Regions from separate parts of the Sinobaca sp. H24 genome, predicted to be linked through region 1. Evidence: a T-box and tRNA genes for the amino acid it is inferred to sense, from the RefSeq annotation. Region 1 holds a T-box; the other regions hold tRNA genes.
What was found. The T-box of region 1 lies ahead of metG (methionine--tRNA ligase). A T-box ahead of a tRNA ligase gene usually reads a tRNA of that ligase, here a tRNA-Met.
Positions count from the first base shown of each region.

Region 2: it has a tRNA-Met gene. The T-box ahead of metG (methionine--tRNA ligase) is inferred to sense a tRNA for this amino acid. The anticodon was not compared.
Region 3: it has a tRNA-Met gene. The T-box ahead of metG (methionine--tRNA ligase) is inferred to sense a tRNA for this amino acid. The anticodon was not compared.

Region 1 is NZ_JALBWT010000012.1:52,500-57,042, reverse strand. Features, by position in the region: gene MMY81_RS16255 (GIY-YIG nuclease family protein) at 1-258, shown strand, start outside; gene rsmI (16S rRNA (cytidine(1402)-2'-O)-methyltransferase) at 242-1,114, shown strand; partial or broken gene MMY81_RS16245 (AbrB/MazE/SpoVT family DNA-binding domain-containing protein) at 1,186-1,466, opposite strand; T-box leader at 1,833-2,093, shown strand; gene metG (methionine--tRNA ligase) at 2,120-4,150, shown strand; gene MMY81_RS16235 (TatD family hydrolase) at 4,205-4,543, shown strand, end outside.
Region 2 is NZ_JALBWT010000033.1:16,127-20,669, reverse strand. Features, by position in the region: gene MMY81_RS26430 (oligosaccharide flippase family protein) at 1-428, shown strand, start outside; gene mazG (nucleoside triphosphate pyrophosphohydrolase) at 440-1,522, shown strand; gene MMY81_RS26420 (RNA-binding S4 domain-containing protein) at 1,537-1,797, shown strand; gene MMY81_RS26415 (FtsB family cell division protein) at 1,956-2,345, shown strand; gene MMY81_RS26410 (S1 domain-containing RNA-binding protein) at 2,462-2,905, shown strand; tRNA gene MMY81_RS26405 (tRNA-Met) at 3,041-3,117, shown strand; gene MMY81_RS26400 (threonine/serine exporter family protein) at 3,288-4,046, shown strand; gene MMY81_RS26395 (threonine/serine exporter family protein) at 4,068-4,514, shown strand; gene tilS (tRNA lysidine(34) synthetase TilS) at 4,498-4,543, shown strand, end outside.
Region 3 is NZ_JALBWT010000008.1:75,536-80,078, forward strand. Features, by position in the region: gene MMY81_RS12670 (D-TA family PLP-dependent enzyme) at 1-1,090, shown strand, start outside; gene MMY81_RS12675 (hypothetical protein) at 1,139-1,282, opposite strand; rRNA gene rrf (5S ribosomal RNA) at 1,482-1,598, shown strand; tRNA gene MMY81_RS12685 (tRNA-Met) at 1,620-1,696, shown strand; gene MMY81_RS12690 (AIR synthase related protein) at 2,006-2,236, shown strand; gene MMY81_RS12695 (thiamine-phosphate kinase) at 2,251-2,835, shown strand; gene tsaE (tRNA (adenosine(37)-N6)-threonylcarbamoyltransferase complex ATPase subunit type 1 TsaE) at 2,838-3,299, shown strand; gene tsaB (tRNA (adenosine(37)-N6)-threonylcarbamoyltransferase complex dimerization subunit type 1 TsaB) at 3,296-4,105, shown strand; partial or broken gene rimI (ribosomal protein S18-alanine N-acetyltransferase) at 3,996-4,467, shown strand; gene tsaD (tRNA (adenosine(37)-N6)-threonylcarbamoyltransferase complex transferase subunit TsaD) at 4,464-4,543, shown strand, end outside.

The DNA.
Region 1 (4,543 bases):
TATATTCTCCTTTGTGCTGATGCTACCTTGTATACCGGATATACCGACAATGTAGAGAAAAGAATAGCGGCCCATGCAGCGGGCAAGGGCGCAAAGTACACGAGAGGCCGCGGTCCTTTCATTTTAGTGCATGAAGAAATGTTCTTTACAAAACGAGAGGCATTGCAGCGGGAACGGGAGATTAAATCCTGGAATCGGCAGAGAAAAAAGATGTTAATTGATCAAAATAGAGGAGGCAGACATGAAACAACAACATAGTTATGCCCAGGAAGGCGGCGGCCTGTATCTGGTTGCGACACCAATTGGAAACTTAGAAGATATGACGTGGCGGGCCGTCCGAATTTTAAAAGAAGCCGATATTATTTTTGCAGAGGATACCAGACAAACTAAAAAGCTCTGTTCGCATTTTGATATTCATACCCCTATGAACAGCTACCATGAACACAATAAGCAATATAAAGGAGAAGCCATTCTGGAAGCACTGCGTGAACAAAAAACAGTAGCGCTCGTAAGTGATGCCGGAATGCCGCTTGTCTCAGACCCGGGTCTTGAAATTGTAAAGCAGTGTGTCGAATTGGATATCCCCGTTATTCCTCTTCCGGGAGCGAATGCAGTGCTGCCCGCTCTGGCAGCTTCCGGACTGGCCGCCCAGGGATTTTATTTCTACGGGTTTCTTCCAAGAAAGAAAAAAGACCGGCTCGAAGAACTGGCACGGCTTTCTGAAGTCGGTGTGCCGCTTATTTTTTATGAAGCTCCGCACCGGCTTAAAGACATGCTTAAAGACATGAGCAGCGTCTGGGGTGACCGGCAGGCATCTCTTGGCCGGGAATTGACCAAACGTTTTGAGGAATTTACGCGCGGTCGTATTTCAGAGCTGGCAGACTACGCCGGCTCTCACCAAATAAAGGGCGAATGTTCTCTTGTAGTGGAAGCAGGGAGCGGGGATCTGATGAAGAAAAACGACTGGTGGGAAGAATACAGTCTTCAAAGCCATGTTCATTACTATATAAATGAGGGAATGACCTCGAAAGATGCGATTAAGCAAGCAGCCGTTGACAGGGACATGCCGAAACGGGAATTGTACGCCGCTTATCATGAAATTAAAGACGGGTAAATGAGTGTTACCAAAAAAGGGCGGCATCCAAAAGGATGCGCCTGCTTTCATTGATTTTATTAAGCGTTGTCTTATGCTTGTTTGTGTAACTTTGAAAGATCCTTCATGATTTCCTCTGCGCCTTCTGAGAAGAATAGTTTTTGCCGCCGGCAAGAGAGACGTTATCGTCGGAAACTTCACCTGTGACCTGGCAGGTCATATTCGGCTTGTATTTTTTCAAAATAATGCGATCGTGATCCACATAAATTTCGAGAGCATCCTTTTCAGCAATTTCTAATGTGCGGCGAAGTTCTATCGGAATAACCACTCGGCCGAGCTCATCTACCTTACGTACAATACCTGTTGATTTCATAATTTCGTCCTCCTAGGATTGAAATCGTTTATGTCATCTTTCGACATTTTTCTCTATTTGTAACCTAAGAATACCAATGATTAGAAACCAAGTCAAATATTTTTTACTCTGTCTCATTGTAATATATAGAAATTTTTTCATGTTAGCAAAATCCTTTTGTATCAGTATTTAAATAGATGAAAAAAACGCATATTATGTTTTCTCTCCTGGTGCAATTTCCATTTGTTGAGCTGTTGAATGGATAGGTAAAAGAAAAAAGAGTGATTTTTGTCGAAAAAAGTCGTAAATGTATATAGCAGCTGATATATTGACAGTGATGGCTTTCCCGGATATATTTACTATTGATGTTTAATATAAAATGAATATTGATTTCCTATGAAGGGATAAGTACAAAAGGACGCTGTAACAGAGAGCCGGGAACTGCTGAGAACCGGTACAGCTGGAATTTTCGAAAATGGTCCGGGAGGAGTTTTCTCTTGAGTTTAAAGAAATGAAAGAGAAACGTATTTCTGCGTTAAAGATAAGCGCTGTTTTCTGTTAAAGCTTTTGGAAAATGCGCACCGAGCCCCCTCAGTTTACCGGGGGAAATTTGGGTGGTACCGCGTGAGTGAAACTCTCGTCCCTTTGCAGGACGAGGGTTTATTTTATTTTATATAAGGAAGTTTTTCTATGAAGGAGGCCCCACTATGACAAAGAACGATAAGACATTTTACCTGACAACACCTATTTACTATCCAAGCGCCAAGCTTCATATCGGCCATGCTTATACGACAGTAGCAGGAGATGCTATGGCCCGGTACAAAAGACTTCGCGGTTATGAAGTACGTTATTTGACGGGTACAGATGAACATGGCCAGAAAATTGAGCGAAAGGCCGAAGAAAAAGGTGTTTCTCCACAGGAGTTTGTTGATGAAGTAGTGATAGGAATCAAAGACCTGTGGGAAAAGCTTGATATTTCCTATGATGATTTTATTCGGACTACGGAATCACGGCACAAAGAAGTCGTTCAGAAGATTTTTGAAACGTTGAAAGAAAATGGAGATATTTATTTAGATGAATACGAAGGCTGGTATTCGGTGCCGGATGAAACGTTTTATACCGAAAGGCAGCTTGATGATCCTATATATGAGAACGAAAAAATAGTCGGCGGCAAAAGCCCGGACAGCGGCCATGCGGTAGAATGGGTAAGAGAACGCTCGTATTTTTTCCGGATGAGCAGGTACGCTGACCGCCTGTTAAAGTATTATGAGGAGAACCCGGAATTCATTCAGCCGGAATCCCGCAAAAACGAAATGATTAATAACTTTATTAAACCCGGACTCGAAGACCTTGCTGTCTCCCGGACCGCTTTTAAATGGGGTATTCCAGTAGAAAGCGATCCAGAGCACGTTGTTTATGTTTGGATAGACGCACTATCCAATTACATTACGGCACTTGGGTATAGTACGGACCAGGATGCGGATTACCAGAAATTCTGGCCGGCAGATGTGCATATTGTTGGAAAAGAAATTGTTCGTTTCCATACAATATACTGGCCGATCATGCTGATGGCTCTTGATCTGCCGCTGCCCAAGAAAGTTTTCGGACACGGCTGGCTTTTGATGAAAGATGGAAAAATGTCGAAATCAAAAGGTAACGTAGTCGATCCCATTCCGTTGATTGAGCGCTATGGACTGGATGCCCTCCGCTACTATCTGCTTCGTGAAGTGCCATTCGGCTCCGACGGAGTCTTTACACCAGAAGGGTTCGTCGACCGTATCAACTATGATTTGGCCAATGACCTGGGGAATCTTCTTAACCGTACAGTAGCAATGGTAAACAAATATAAAAGCGGAACGCTTCCGGCTTACTTAAAAGACGGAACACCGTTTGATGCTTCGCTGGTTGAACTTGTAGAGGCAACGGTGGTGAAGGTTGAAGACGCTATGGAAGATATGGAATTTTCTGTAGCCCTGGCAGCCATTTGGCAGCTGGTAAGCCGCACGAACAAATATATTGATGAAACACAGCCGTGGGTGCTTGCGAAAAGCGATGAGCATGGCGAGCAGCTGGGGTCTGTGCTTTATCATCTGGCAGAATCGCTGCGCCATATATCCATTATGATCCAGCCTTTTATGACGAAAACACCGCAGAAAATGTGGGAGCAGCTCGGCATCCAGCAAGAAGATACGGTTTGGGATTCCCTTCATACGTTTGGAGTGCTTCCTGAAGGAACAACAGTGGTGAAAAAAGGTACACCGGTGTTTCCAAGGCTCGATTATAAAGAAGAAGTGACCCATATTATTGAAGATATGGGAGGAGAAGCGAAAAATGAAGAAACAGAACCGGCACAGGAAGAAAACGTGCAGGAGAGGGAAAGCAATGAAATTACGATTGATGAATTTCATAAAGTGGAGCTGAAGGTAGCGGAAGTGACAGCGGCCGAACCAGTGAAGAAAGCCGATAAGCTTTTGAAAATCCAGCTCGAACTTGGAGGAGAATCAAGGCAGGTCGTTTCGGGCATTGCTCAGCACTATACGCCTGAGGAGCTCATAGGACGAAAAGTAATTTGTGTTACCAATTTAAAGCCTGTGAAGCTTCGCGGTGAATGGTCGCATGGAATGATTCTTGCTGCATCCAAAGGAAAAGAACTGACGCTTGCTACGGTAGCGGAGTCTCTACCTAATGGCTCGATTGTTAATTAAATAGAAAGAAAAGGGCAGGCTCCGGCCTGTCTTTTTCGTAAGGAGGATACAAGCATGCTGTTTGATACTCATGTTCATTTAAACGTAGAGCAATTTGATGAAGATGTAGAAGAAGTGATAGAACGGGCCAAAACCGCCGGCGTAGAGTGGATGAATGTGATTGGGTTCGATCGCCCTACTATTAAAAGAGCGATTGAACTCGCAGAGAATTATGAATTTATATATGCAACCGTCGGCTGGCATCCGGTTGACGCTATAGACATGACAGAAGAAGATTTAAGCTGGATCGAAGAGCTCGCCTCGCATCCTAAAGTAGTGGCGCTTGGAGAAATGGGACTTGATTATCACTGGGATAAATCACCAGCGGATATTCAAAAAGAAGTATTTCGAAAG
Region 2 (4,543 bases), on a different contig from region 1:
CTGCCGGCTTCACGTTGATAACCTGTGCTGCAGGAGGGGTATTATTTTTATGCCTTACGGCGATGATGCAGGTTATTACAAAAGAAGAACAAAAAATGCTTCCAGGAGTAAAAAAACTACAGTCATTACGAAAGGGGGAAACCAGTAGCATGAAATATATTACGATTATCGGCCTCGGAGCCGGAGAGGCAGACCAGATGAGTTTTGGCGTGTATAAACAGCTGCGCGGGGCTGAACATGTATACCTGCGGACGAAAGAGCATCCGGCTGTTGCCATGCTTGAGGAAGAGGGTATTGCCTTTCAAAGTTTTGACCATATTTATGAAGCAAATAACCAATTTGGAAATGTATATGCCCAGATTGTAGAAAAACTGCTTGAGGTAGATGAAGAGGCATTTATTTATGCTGTTCCGGTCACCCGCTTGTAGCCGAAGAGACGGTGCAGCGTTTAATAGAAGAAGAAAAAAAGGGCACCATACAGCTTCGTATTCAGGGAGGCCAGAGCTTTCTGGATCCTGCCTTTTCGGCACTCCGGGTCGATCCCAATGATGGCTTTCAACTGCTGGATGCAACAGCTCTTGTACCGGAGCAGCTTATGCTGACCCAGCATATACTTATTTCGCAGGTGTATGACCAGATGAGTGCCTCTAATACAAAGCTCACTCTAATGGAAAAATATCCGGACGATTATGAGGTGACGCTCGTTACGGCTGCAGGAACATCGGAGGAAAAACTGGAAACATTTCCGCTGTTTGAACTGGACCGCCGCACCGGGATCAGCAATTTAACAGCGCTTTACGTGCCGCCGATAAAAGAAGAGGCTCTTTTATACCGGGAATTTGGAAAGTTAAAAGAAATTATCAGCACCCTCCGCGGCCCGGGCGGATGCCCATGGGATCAAAAGCAGACACATGCCTCACTAAAGAGGTACTTGATTGAAGAAGCGTACGAGGTGATTGATGCTGTAGATGAAGAGGATGGCGAGCATCTTCAGGAAGAACTGGGCGATGTGCTTCTGCAGGTTATGCTTCATGCGCGTATTGCAGAAGAGGAAGGTTTTTTTTCCATAGAAGACATTGTAGGGACGCTTAATGAAAAAATGATCCGCCGCCATCCTCATGTTTTTGGAGATATTCAGGCAGAAACAAGTGAAGAAGTAAACCGGAATTGGGAAAAAATTAAGCAGGGGGAGCGCGCGGGCTCGGACAAAGAAACAGGCAGCCTGGATGTTCCCGTTTCTTTTCCAGCATTGATGAGGTCGGCCGAGCTTCAAAAGCAGGCCGCAAAGCATGGAAGACCGTGGAAGGAAGAGCCTCTTCTTTGGGAAATGGTTGAAACAGAATTGCAGGAGTGGAAAGAAGCACTTCAGGGTACGGATAAAGAACAGCAGAAAGAGGCGTTTGGCAGCGTGCTTTTTGTGCTTGTGAATATAGCTAACCATCATAAGCTTCACCCGGAAGAATCGCTTCATACAGCTAATCGGAAATTTGAGCAGCGGTATGGGACGGAGAACGGAAAATAAGGGAGAGTATAATAATGAGAATAGATAAATTTCTAAAAGTATCCCGATTGATTAAGCGGAGAACGCTGGCTAAAGAAGTGGCGGCGCAGGGAAGGATTAAAGTGAACGGACATCAGGCGAAAGCAGGAACGGAAGTAAAGCCCGGTGATGAAGTGTCCATCCGCTTCGCCAGCAAAACGATTACCTTTTCAGTTGATGAAATTAAAGATACAACCAAAAAAGAAGCTGCAGAAAATATGTATACTATTCTAAAAGAAGAGACACCGGGCAGCTAATAAAAAGAAAATTGCATAATTTATACAATTTTATATTGAAAGACCCCTCCTCCTTCGTTATGATGATAGTAATTGGTTATTGTATAACAGTTCTGAAAATATATAGCTCACCGCTAATATAATATATAAAAATAGTAACAGAAGGAGGGATGAAGGTCTTGGGTTCTAACAGTAGGAAAGTAACAGAAATTAACAAGTCATATGTTCGTCAGCAGGAACGGGAACAACAGCTTCAGGATGCCATTCAATCCAAGCGGAAAAAAGGGCTTCGGCGCCGCTTAACAGCAATGGCCGTCACGGGCTCCATTATCGCTGTAGTACTGGCTGTTATTCTTATCACACAGTGGCAGACGCTTCATGCCAAGGAAACAGAAAGAACAAATTTAGAAAAACAGTACACGGAAATGCAGGCCGAGGAAGAACAGTTGAGACAGGACATAGAAAATTATCATGACCTGGATTACATTGCAGAAGTAGCGAGAAGCGACTATTACTTTACAAAACAAAACGAAACGCTGTACAAAATGCCGGATGAATCTGCTGAATAAGAAATATCTTCAGGCAGTATAACCTTTTCATACAATGTAAACGTAGGACGCTGTTTTAAGGAAGAAGCTGACAGCTTTACTGTTTTTATCAACATTTGAAGGGGAGCAATTTCTACATGGCCATAGAATCAGGCGATAAAGTAAAGGGCAGAATATCGGGCATTACTCATTTTGGTGCGTTTGTTGAACTGGCGGAGGGGAAAACCGGGCTCGTTCATATTAGTGAAGTAGCAGATAAATACGTGGACAATATTAAAGACTTTGTTAATGTTGGAGATGAAGTTACTGTAAAAGTCATGAAGGTAGAAGAAAGCGGGAAAATCAGCCTGTCTATCCGCAAGGCTGTGGACCGTCCGCCCGAAAGCCGGCCAAAACCGGTTCGTGCTTCGAATGCCCGTCCTAAAGATAACAGCCGGCGCAGCGGATCTTCTGGAAACAGTAAACCCAGGCCCCTGTCATTTGAAGATAAAATGAACAATTTCATGAAAGACAGTGAAGAGCGTTTATCCTCGCTGAGGAAGCAGACAGATAACAAACGGGGAAAACAGTCACGAAAATAAACAACCCTGCCTAAAACCATGCCGGATCTGCATGTTAAAAAACCGGCATGGTTTTTAATGTCTTTAGGAAGTGGAAGAAAGAAAAGTGTTGACGCGGCCTGATGCATTGTTTATAATTACGGATGTTGCTAATTTGGCGGTGTAGCTCAGCTGGCTAGAGCGTACGGTTCATACCCGTGAGGTCGGGGGTTCGATTCCCTCCGCCGCTACCAAATATAATATGAAGAATATTCTCTATAAAAGAATGTCTGTTGATAATAAAACTGTGCCAGTTAAAGGTGCGGTTTTTTTTGTATCCAATGTGTTTTAAATGTATATTCATCAGCTTATATATAAGGTATAGTTTATTTCAAGAAAATAAGGAACAGATGGAGGGAATAACGTGGTTCGTGGGAAGAAAACAATGGACATCTGTCTTCTGAGCGGTAGGCTGCTGCTCCGCTATGGAGCAGAAACATATAGAGTGGAAGATACAATGGTAAGAATGGCGAAAGCAGCCGGAATGAATAATGTCCACAGCTTTGTCACCACGACTGGTATATTCCTTTCTTTTAAAACAGAAGAAGATTACGACAGTATGCAGATGATTCGAATTAAAGAACGATACCAGGATCTGGGGAAAGTGACGGAAGTCAATCAGCTCGCCAGAGAATTCACATACGGGGATATTACCCTCGATGAAACACAGGAACGTTTGAAAGCGATAAAAGATGCTCCGATGCATTATCCGCTTTGGTTCATTTATCTAGCTTCGGGTATTGGCGGCGGTGCTTTCTCTTATCTGGTCGGAGGCAGTTATTTTGATATGCTTCCAGCGTTTATTGGAGGAACCGCTACGACGATCACGCTGGTTCTTATACAAAGAGTGCTGAAAGTGAAATTCTTCGCGGAATTTGCGGCTGCTTTAACCGGCGGTATTATGGCTTTGATTATGGTTAATGGAGGATTTGGTACAGAATTAAATCAGGTTATTATAGGCTCATTGATTCCGCTCGTACCGGGTGTCCCTCTGACAAACGCTGTCCGTGATTTAATGTCAGGAGACCTCGTAGCCGGCGTAGCCCGCGGATCAGAAGCTATGGTTACCTCTTTATCTATTGCAGCGGGGGTAGCCCTTGCGCTTTCTATCTTTTACATGTAGTAGTGTCTGGAGGAAAAGAAAATGATTGTTATGGAATGGCTGATATGTTTTATCGCCACGGTAGCTTTTGGAGTAATATTTAATATCCCTCTCCGGCTGCTTTGGTGGGGAGGAGCTGCAGGAGTAGCTGCATGGATTGTTTACAGTACGCTTCCGGAATTAGGTATGAGCCCGGTGTTTGCAGCGGCAGCGGCAGCCTTTGTAGCTGCTTTTGCTGCTCACTGGCTGGCTATATGGAAAAAGGTCCCGGTTACAATGTTTACCATTCCGGGAATTATTCCGCTGGTACCGGGAGGCAGAGCTTATTCCACTATGCTCGCTTTTGTAGAAGAAAATCATATTAGAGGACTCGAGCAGGGGGTTCAGACTTTTATGCAGGCCGGAGCAATAGCGGCAGGGCTTGTATTTGCCCTTTCCTTATTTTCGATTGGAAAAGGAGTAGGACAGCGCTATGAAACAGAAAATTGAAGCGTTTATCAAAAAACACTCTCTGCTTC
Region 3 (4,543 bases), on a different contig from region 1:
TGACACGCCGGCGCTGTTGATTGATAAAAACATTATGATGAGGAATCTCCAGTCCATGCAGGCTTACGCTGATAAAAATAATGTAACCCTGCGCCCGCACACAAAAACGCATAAGATGCCCGCGGTAGCCTGTCTTCAGGAAGAGGCAGGGGCAGTAGGTATAGCAGCAGCTAAGGTAGGAGAGGCTGAAGTAATGGCCGAGCGGGGATTAAAGAATATATTTATAGCCAATGAAATTGTAGGTGTAACGAAATTAAATCGTATTAGAACATTAGCAGAAACGATACACATTTCATTTGGCATCGATAATACGTACCAGGTGACTGAAATTGAAAAAGTATTTGAAGGGGCTGCCAAAAAAGCTCAGGTGCTGATCGAAATTGAAGTAGGGGAGAAGCGTTCGGGGATAACGACGAAACCCCAGTTTATCGAACTGCTTCGTGCACTCAAGAAATGCAGCAACGTCGAATTTAAAGGATTATTTTCCCACGACGGGCATTCGTATAAAGCGGAGACTAAAGAAGAGTGCAGAAAGATCTACATGGACAGCGTGAAAAGCACGCTGGACTATGCAGCATGGGCGGAGGAAATGAATATGAAAGCTGAGACGGTCAGCATAGGATCGACGCCTCCGTTTATGTTTGATTTCGAGGTTCCTGCAGGCGTGACGGAAATCAGGCCGGGAACCTATATTTTTATGGACGTTTCGCAAGGCAACGTTATTGGCAGCTACGACCGCTGCGCTGCTTCTGTTCTCACGACCGTGATCAGCAAACCGACAGAGGAGCGGGTGATTACCGACGTAGGGGCAAAAGGACTGACGGCTCAGAGCAGAAATGCGGGGTTAACAAAAACAGAGGGGTACGGAACCCTGAAAGCATTTGACGGTATTCACGTGGACGGCGTGTTTGATGAGCATGCTATTATTAATAACGCTTCGTTTCGTGCCAACATAAATATAGGGGAGAAAATAGAAATTATTCCTAATCATATTTGTCCGGTATGTAATTTATACGAAAAAGCTTACGTGATTTCCAACAACAAAGTAGAGGAAGAACTGCTCGTAGAAGGCAGAGGGAAACTGCAGTAAGAACCTAAAAAGAGCTGCCCAATTGGGACAGCTCTTTTAGGTGCAGCCTTATGATGATTTGTTAATATAGTTAAGCATGTTCTGAAAGATACTGATATTGTCTGTTAACAAAAGCACGGGCAGGAATACAAATGTCAGAAGCAGCATCACATTAGCCAGCAGAAAGGCAGATAGCGTACGGCCGGCACTCATCAGAATCCCTCCTTTATCACATCCTAAGCAAAAAAAAGCAGCGGGCTTTTTTATTATTAATAATAGTATTTATAATATTGTAACATTTCTGACAATAAATAAATAGAAAAAAGTTTAAAAATAGGGTTGCGAAGTGAATAATCACGTGGTATATTATTATACGTGGCGTTGAGAGACACACCACATCAAAACAAATAAGTACGGTGGCGACAGCGAAAAGGCCCCACCCGTTCCCATGCCGAACACGGAAGTTAAGCTTTTCAGCGCCAATGATAATTGGGGGGCGACCCCCTGTGAAAGTAGGACGTTGCCGTGCTGTTTGATTTTTAACCCATATCGCGGGATAGAGCAGTCTGGTAGCTCGTCGGGCTCATAACCCGGAGGTCGGAGGTTCAAATCCTCCTCCCGCAACCAATTATTTTTAAACTCAAGCCGATAGGGCTTTTTTTTATGCAAAAAATGAAGAATATCCTCGTTTTCTTGCGCTTTTTATAGAATAAGGTAAACTGAAAGCATAACGAATAGACCGAGAAAATAGATGGGTGATAGCATGCCAAAAGACGAATTTGAATGGATTCAACAGCATACGCCTGCCCATTCCCACCAAAAACGACTTGAAGAAGGAATAGGAGACGACGCTGCGGTCTACAAGGCGTCTTCTTTTTTTGATGAAGTAGTCTGTGTGGATACGATGATTGAAGGCATTCATTTTACAAAGAGACAATGGCGCCTTATGATATCGGCTATAAAGCACTTGCGGCCAATATCAGCGATCTGGCGGCGATGGGAGCGGAGCCTTCCTTTTATATTGTATCCATTGCGATTCCTCCGCACTGGGAGGATGATGAGCTCTCCGGCCTTTATGAGGGTATGGCGGAGCTGGGCGACCGGTTTGAAATGGATCTGATCGGAGGCGACACGGTTTCTTTCGCCCACGAACTGATGTATCCATAACCGTAATCGGCCGCGTGGAAACAGGACGCAGGCTGCTTCGCCGAAACGCCGAGCCGGGCGATGTTATTTTCCTCACAGGATCTGTCGGCCGTTCCGCTTCCGGCTTGAAGCTTCTGCTGGACAAAGGCAGGCATGCATCTTTTTCCTCCATAGAACAGACACTGCTCTCCTACCACCAGCGTCCCGAACCGCAGGTGAAAACCGGACGGCTTGCGGCTTCGTTAAGTGCACGAATTGCGCTGAATGATATCAGCGACGGCCTGGCCAGTGAAAGCTTTGAAATAGCTGAAGCAAGCGGCGTTCAAATGCACCTCGAGCAGGAGCTGGTACCCGTTCCGGGCGAATTTGCCGGATTTGATCCGGCGGAGTACTGGGAGTGGATGCTCTACGGCGGAGAAGACTTCGAGCTGCTCGGTACGATCGAAGCCGGGAGCTGGGAAGAGTTCCAAAGGCTCTCGGAAGCCGCGGGAATCAATGTAACGAATATCGGCCGCGTCGAGGCGGGAACGGCCGGCGTGTGGCTTCATCATCACGGAGATGCAGAAGCACTCGAGAAAAAAGGCTATAATCACTTCAGCGGAAAAGAAGGGCAGGGATAACGATGGCAGCCTTTCACATAACAACAGTATCTTCCGAAGATACGATGAAACAGGCGCAGGAGATCGGCCGTCTGGCCCGGGCAGGAGACGTGATCACGCTTTCCGGTGATTTAGGCACCGGAAAAACCCACTTTGCCAAAGGACTGGCACATGGTCTCGGCGTGACGGGAAACGTAAACAGCCCGACCTATACGATTATGAAAGAATACAAAGGCCGCTTTCCTTTTTATCATATGGACGTGTACCGGCTGGAAGAAGAAAGCGAAGAGCTGGGACTGGAAGAGTATATTGAAGGAGACGGCGTCACGCTGATTGAATGGCCGGAACGGATTGAAAGCTGGCTGGATGCGCCGGACCGTCTGCAGATTAAAATTGAGTACGCCGGGGATGACAAACGTATTATACATTTTTCAGCGGACAGCGGAAGCTGGCTGAATTGGATAGAGGAGCGTAAGGCAGAATGAATATATTGTCTTTTACGACAACCACATCAACGATGAGTGCGGCCGTTTCGGTTAACGGAAGAACAGTTGGAGAATACACTACCTTTTTAAAGCAGACCCATTCCCAGCGGCTGATGCCCGCTATCGATTCCCTTTTAAAGGAAACCGGAGTCAAGGCCGGGGATCTGGATGCAATTGCCGCGGCAAAAGGGCCCGGTTCCTATACCGGAGTACGCATTGCGGTCACTACAGCAAAAACGCTGGCCTGGTCGCTGCAGATTCCGGTCTACGGAATTTCCAGCCTGCATCTGCTCGCAGAACAGGCGAAGCTTTTCAGCGGCTGGATTGTACCGTTCATTGATGCAAGACGGGATCATGTCTACACCGGCATTTATTATGCTGAAAACGGCGTATGCCAGCGCATGGAAGCAGACGGGGTCCTGGATGTGCCGGCCTGGATAGAGAAACTGCAGACACTTGAGGGCCCTGTTCTTTTAATAGGAGAAGAAGCAGACAAACATAAAGAACGGATTACGGGGGCTTGTCCGGAGGTCCAATTTGCTTCAGCGGAGCAGTCGGTACCGCGGGCATCCTCCCTGGCCGCAATTGCGGAGCAGCATGAAGATCTGGCGGTGCATGCCCATGAGCTTGTCCCGGAATATGCGCAGCTGGCGGAAGCGGAGAAAAAATGGCTGGAGGCAGGGGCGGCAGCCGGCCATGATAAACAAACAGACAACGGTCCGCCTCATGACGGCAGAAGACGTGGACGGCGTGTACAAAGTCGAAGTGGATGCTTTTTCTGTGCCTTGGACGAAAGAAGCGTTTGAAAATGAAGTTGCTGCTCAATCAGTTTGCCTATTACCTGGTGGCTGAATACGAAGGAAAGATTGTTGGATACTGCGGTGTCTGGATTATTATGGACGAAGCCCATATTACCAACATAGCGGTTCATCAGTCCAAAAGAGGCCTTGGCATAGGTGACGCGCTTCTCCGGCACGTACTGGAGCTTTCTTTGACCTACGGCGCCCTTACGATGACGCTTGAGGTCCGGACAAGCAACCACCTTGCCCAGAACCTGTACAGAAAATATGGATTTGAAGCGGGCGGCATCCGCAAAAACTACTACACCGACAACCAGGAGGATGCGCTGGTGATGTGGGTGAACCTGAAGGAGCGGTACTGGCAATGATAAAAGAAGATGTGATCATCCTGGCTATTGAAACGAGCTGCGATGAAACAGCAGCCTCGGTCGTAAAAAACGGCAG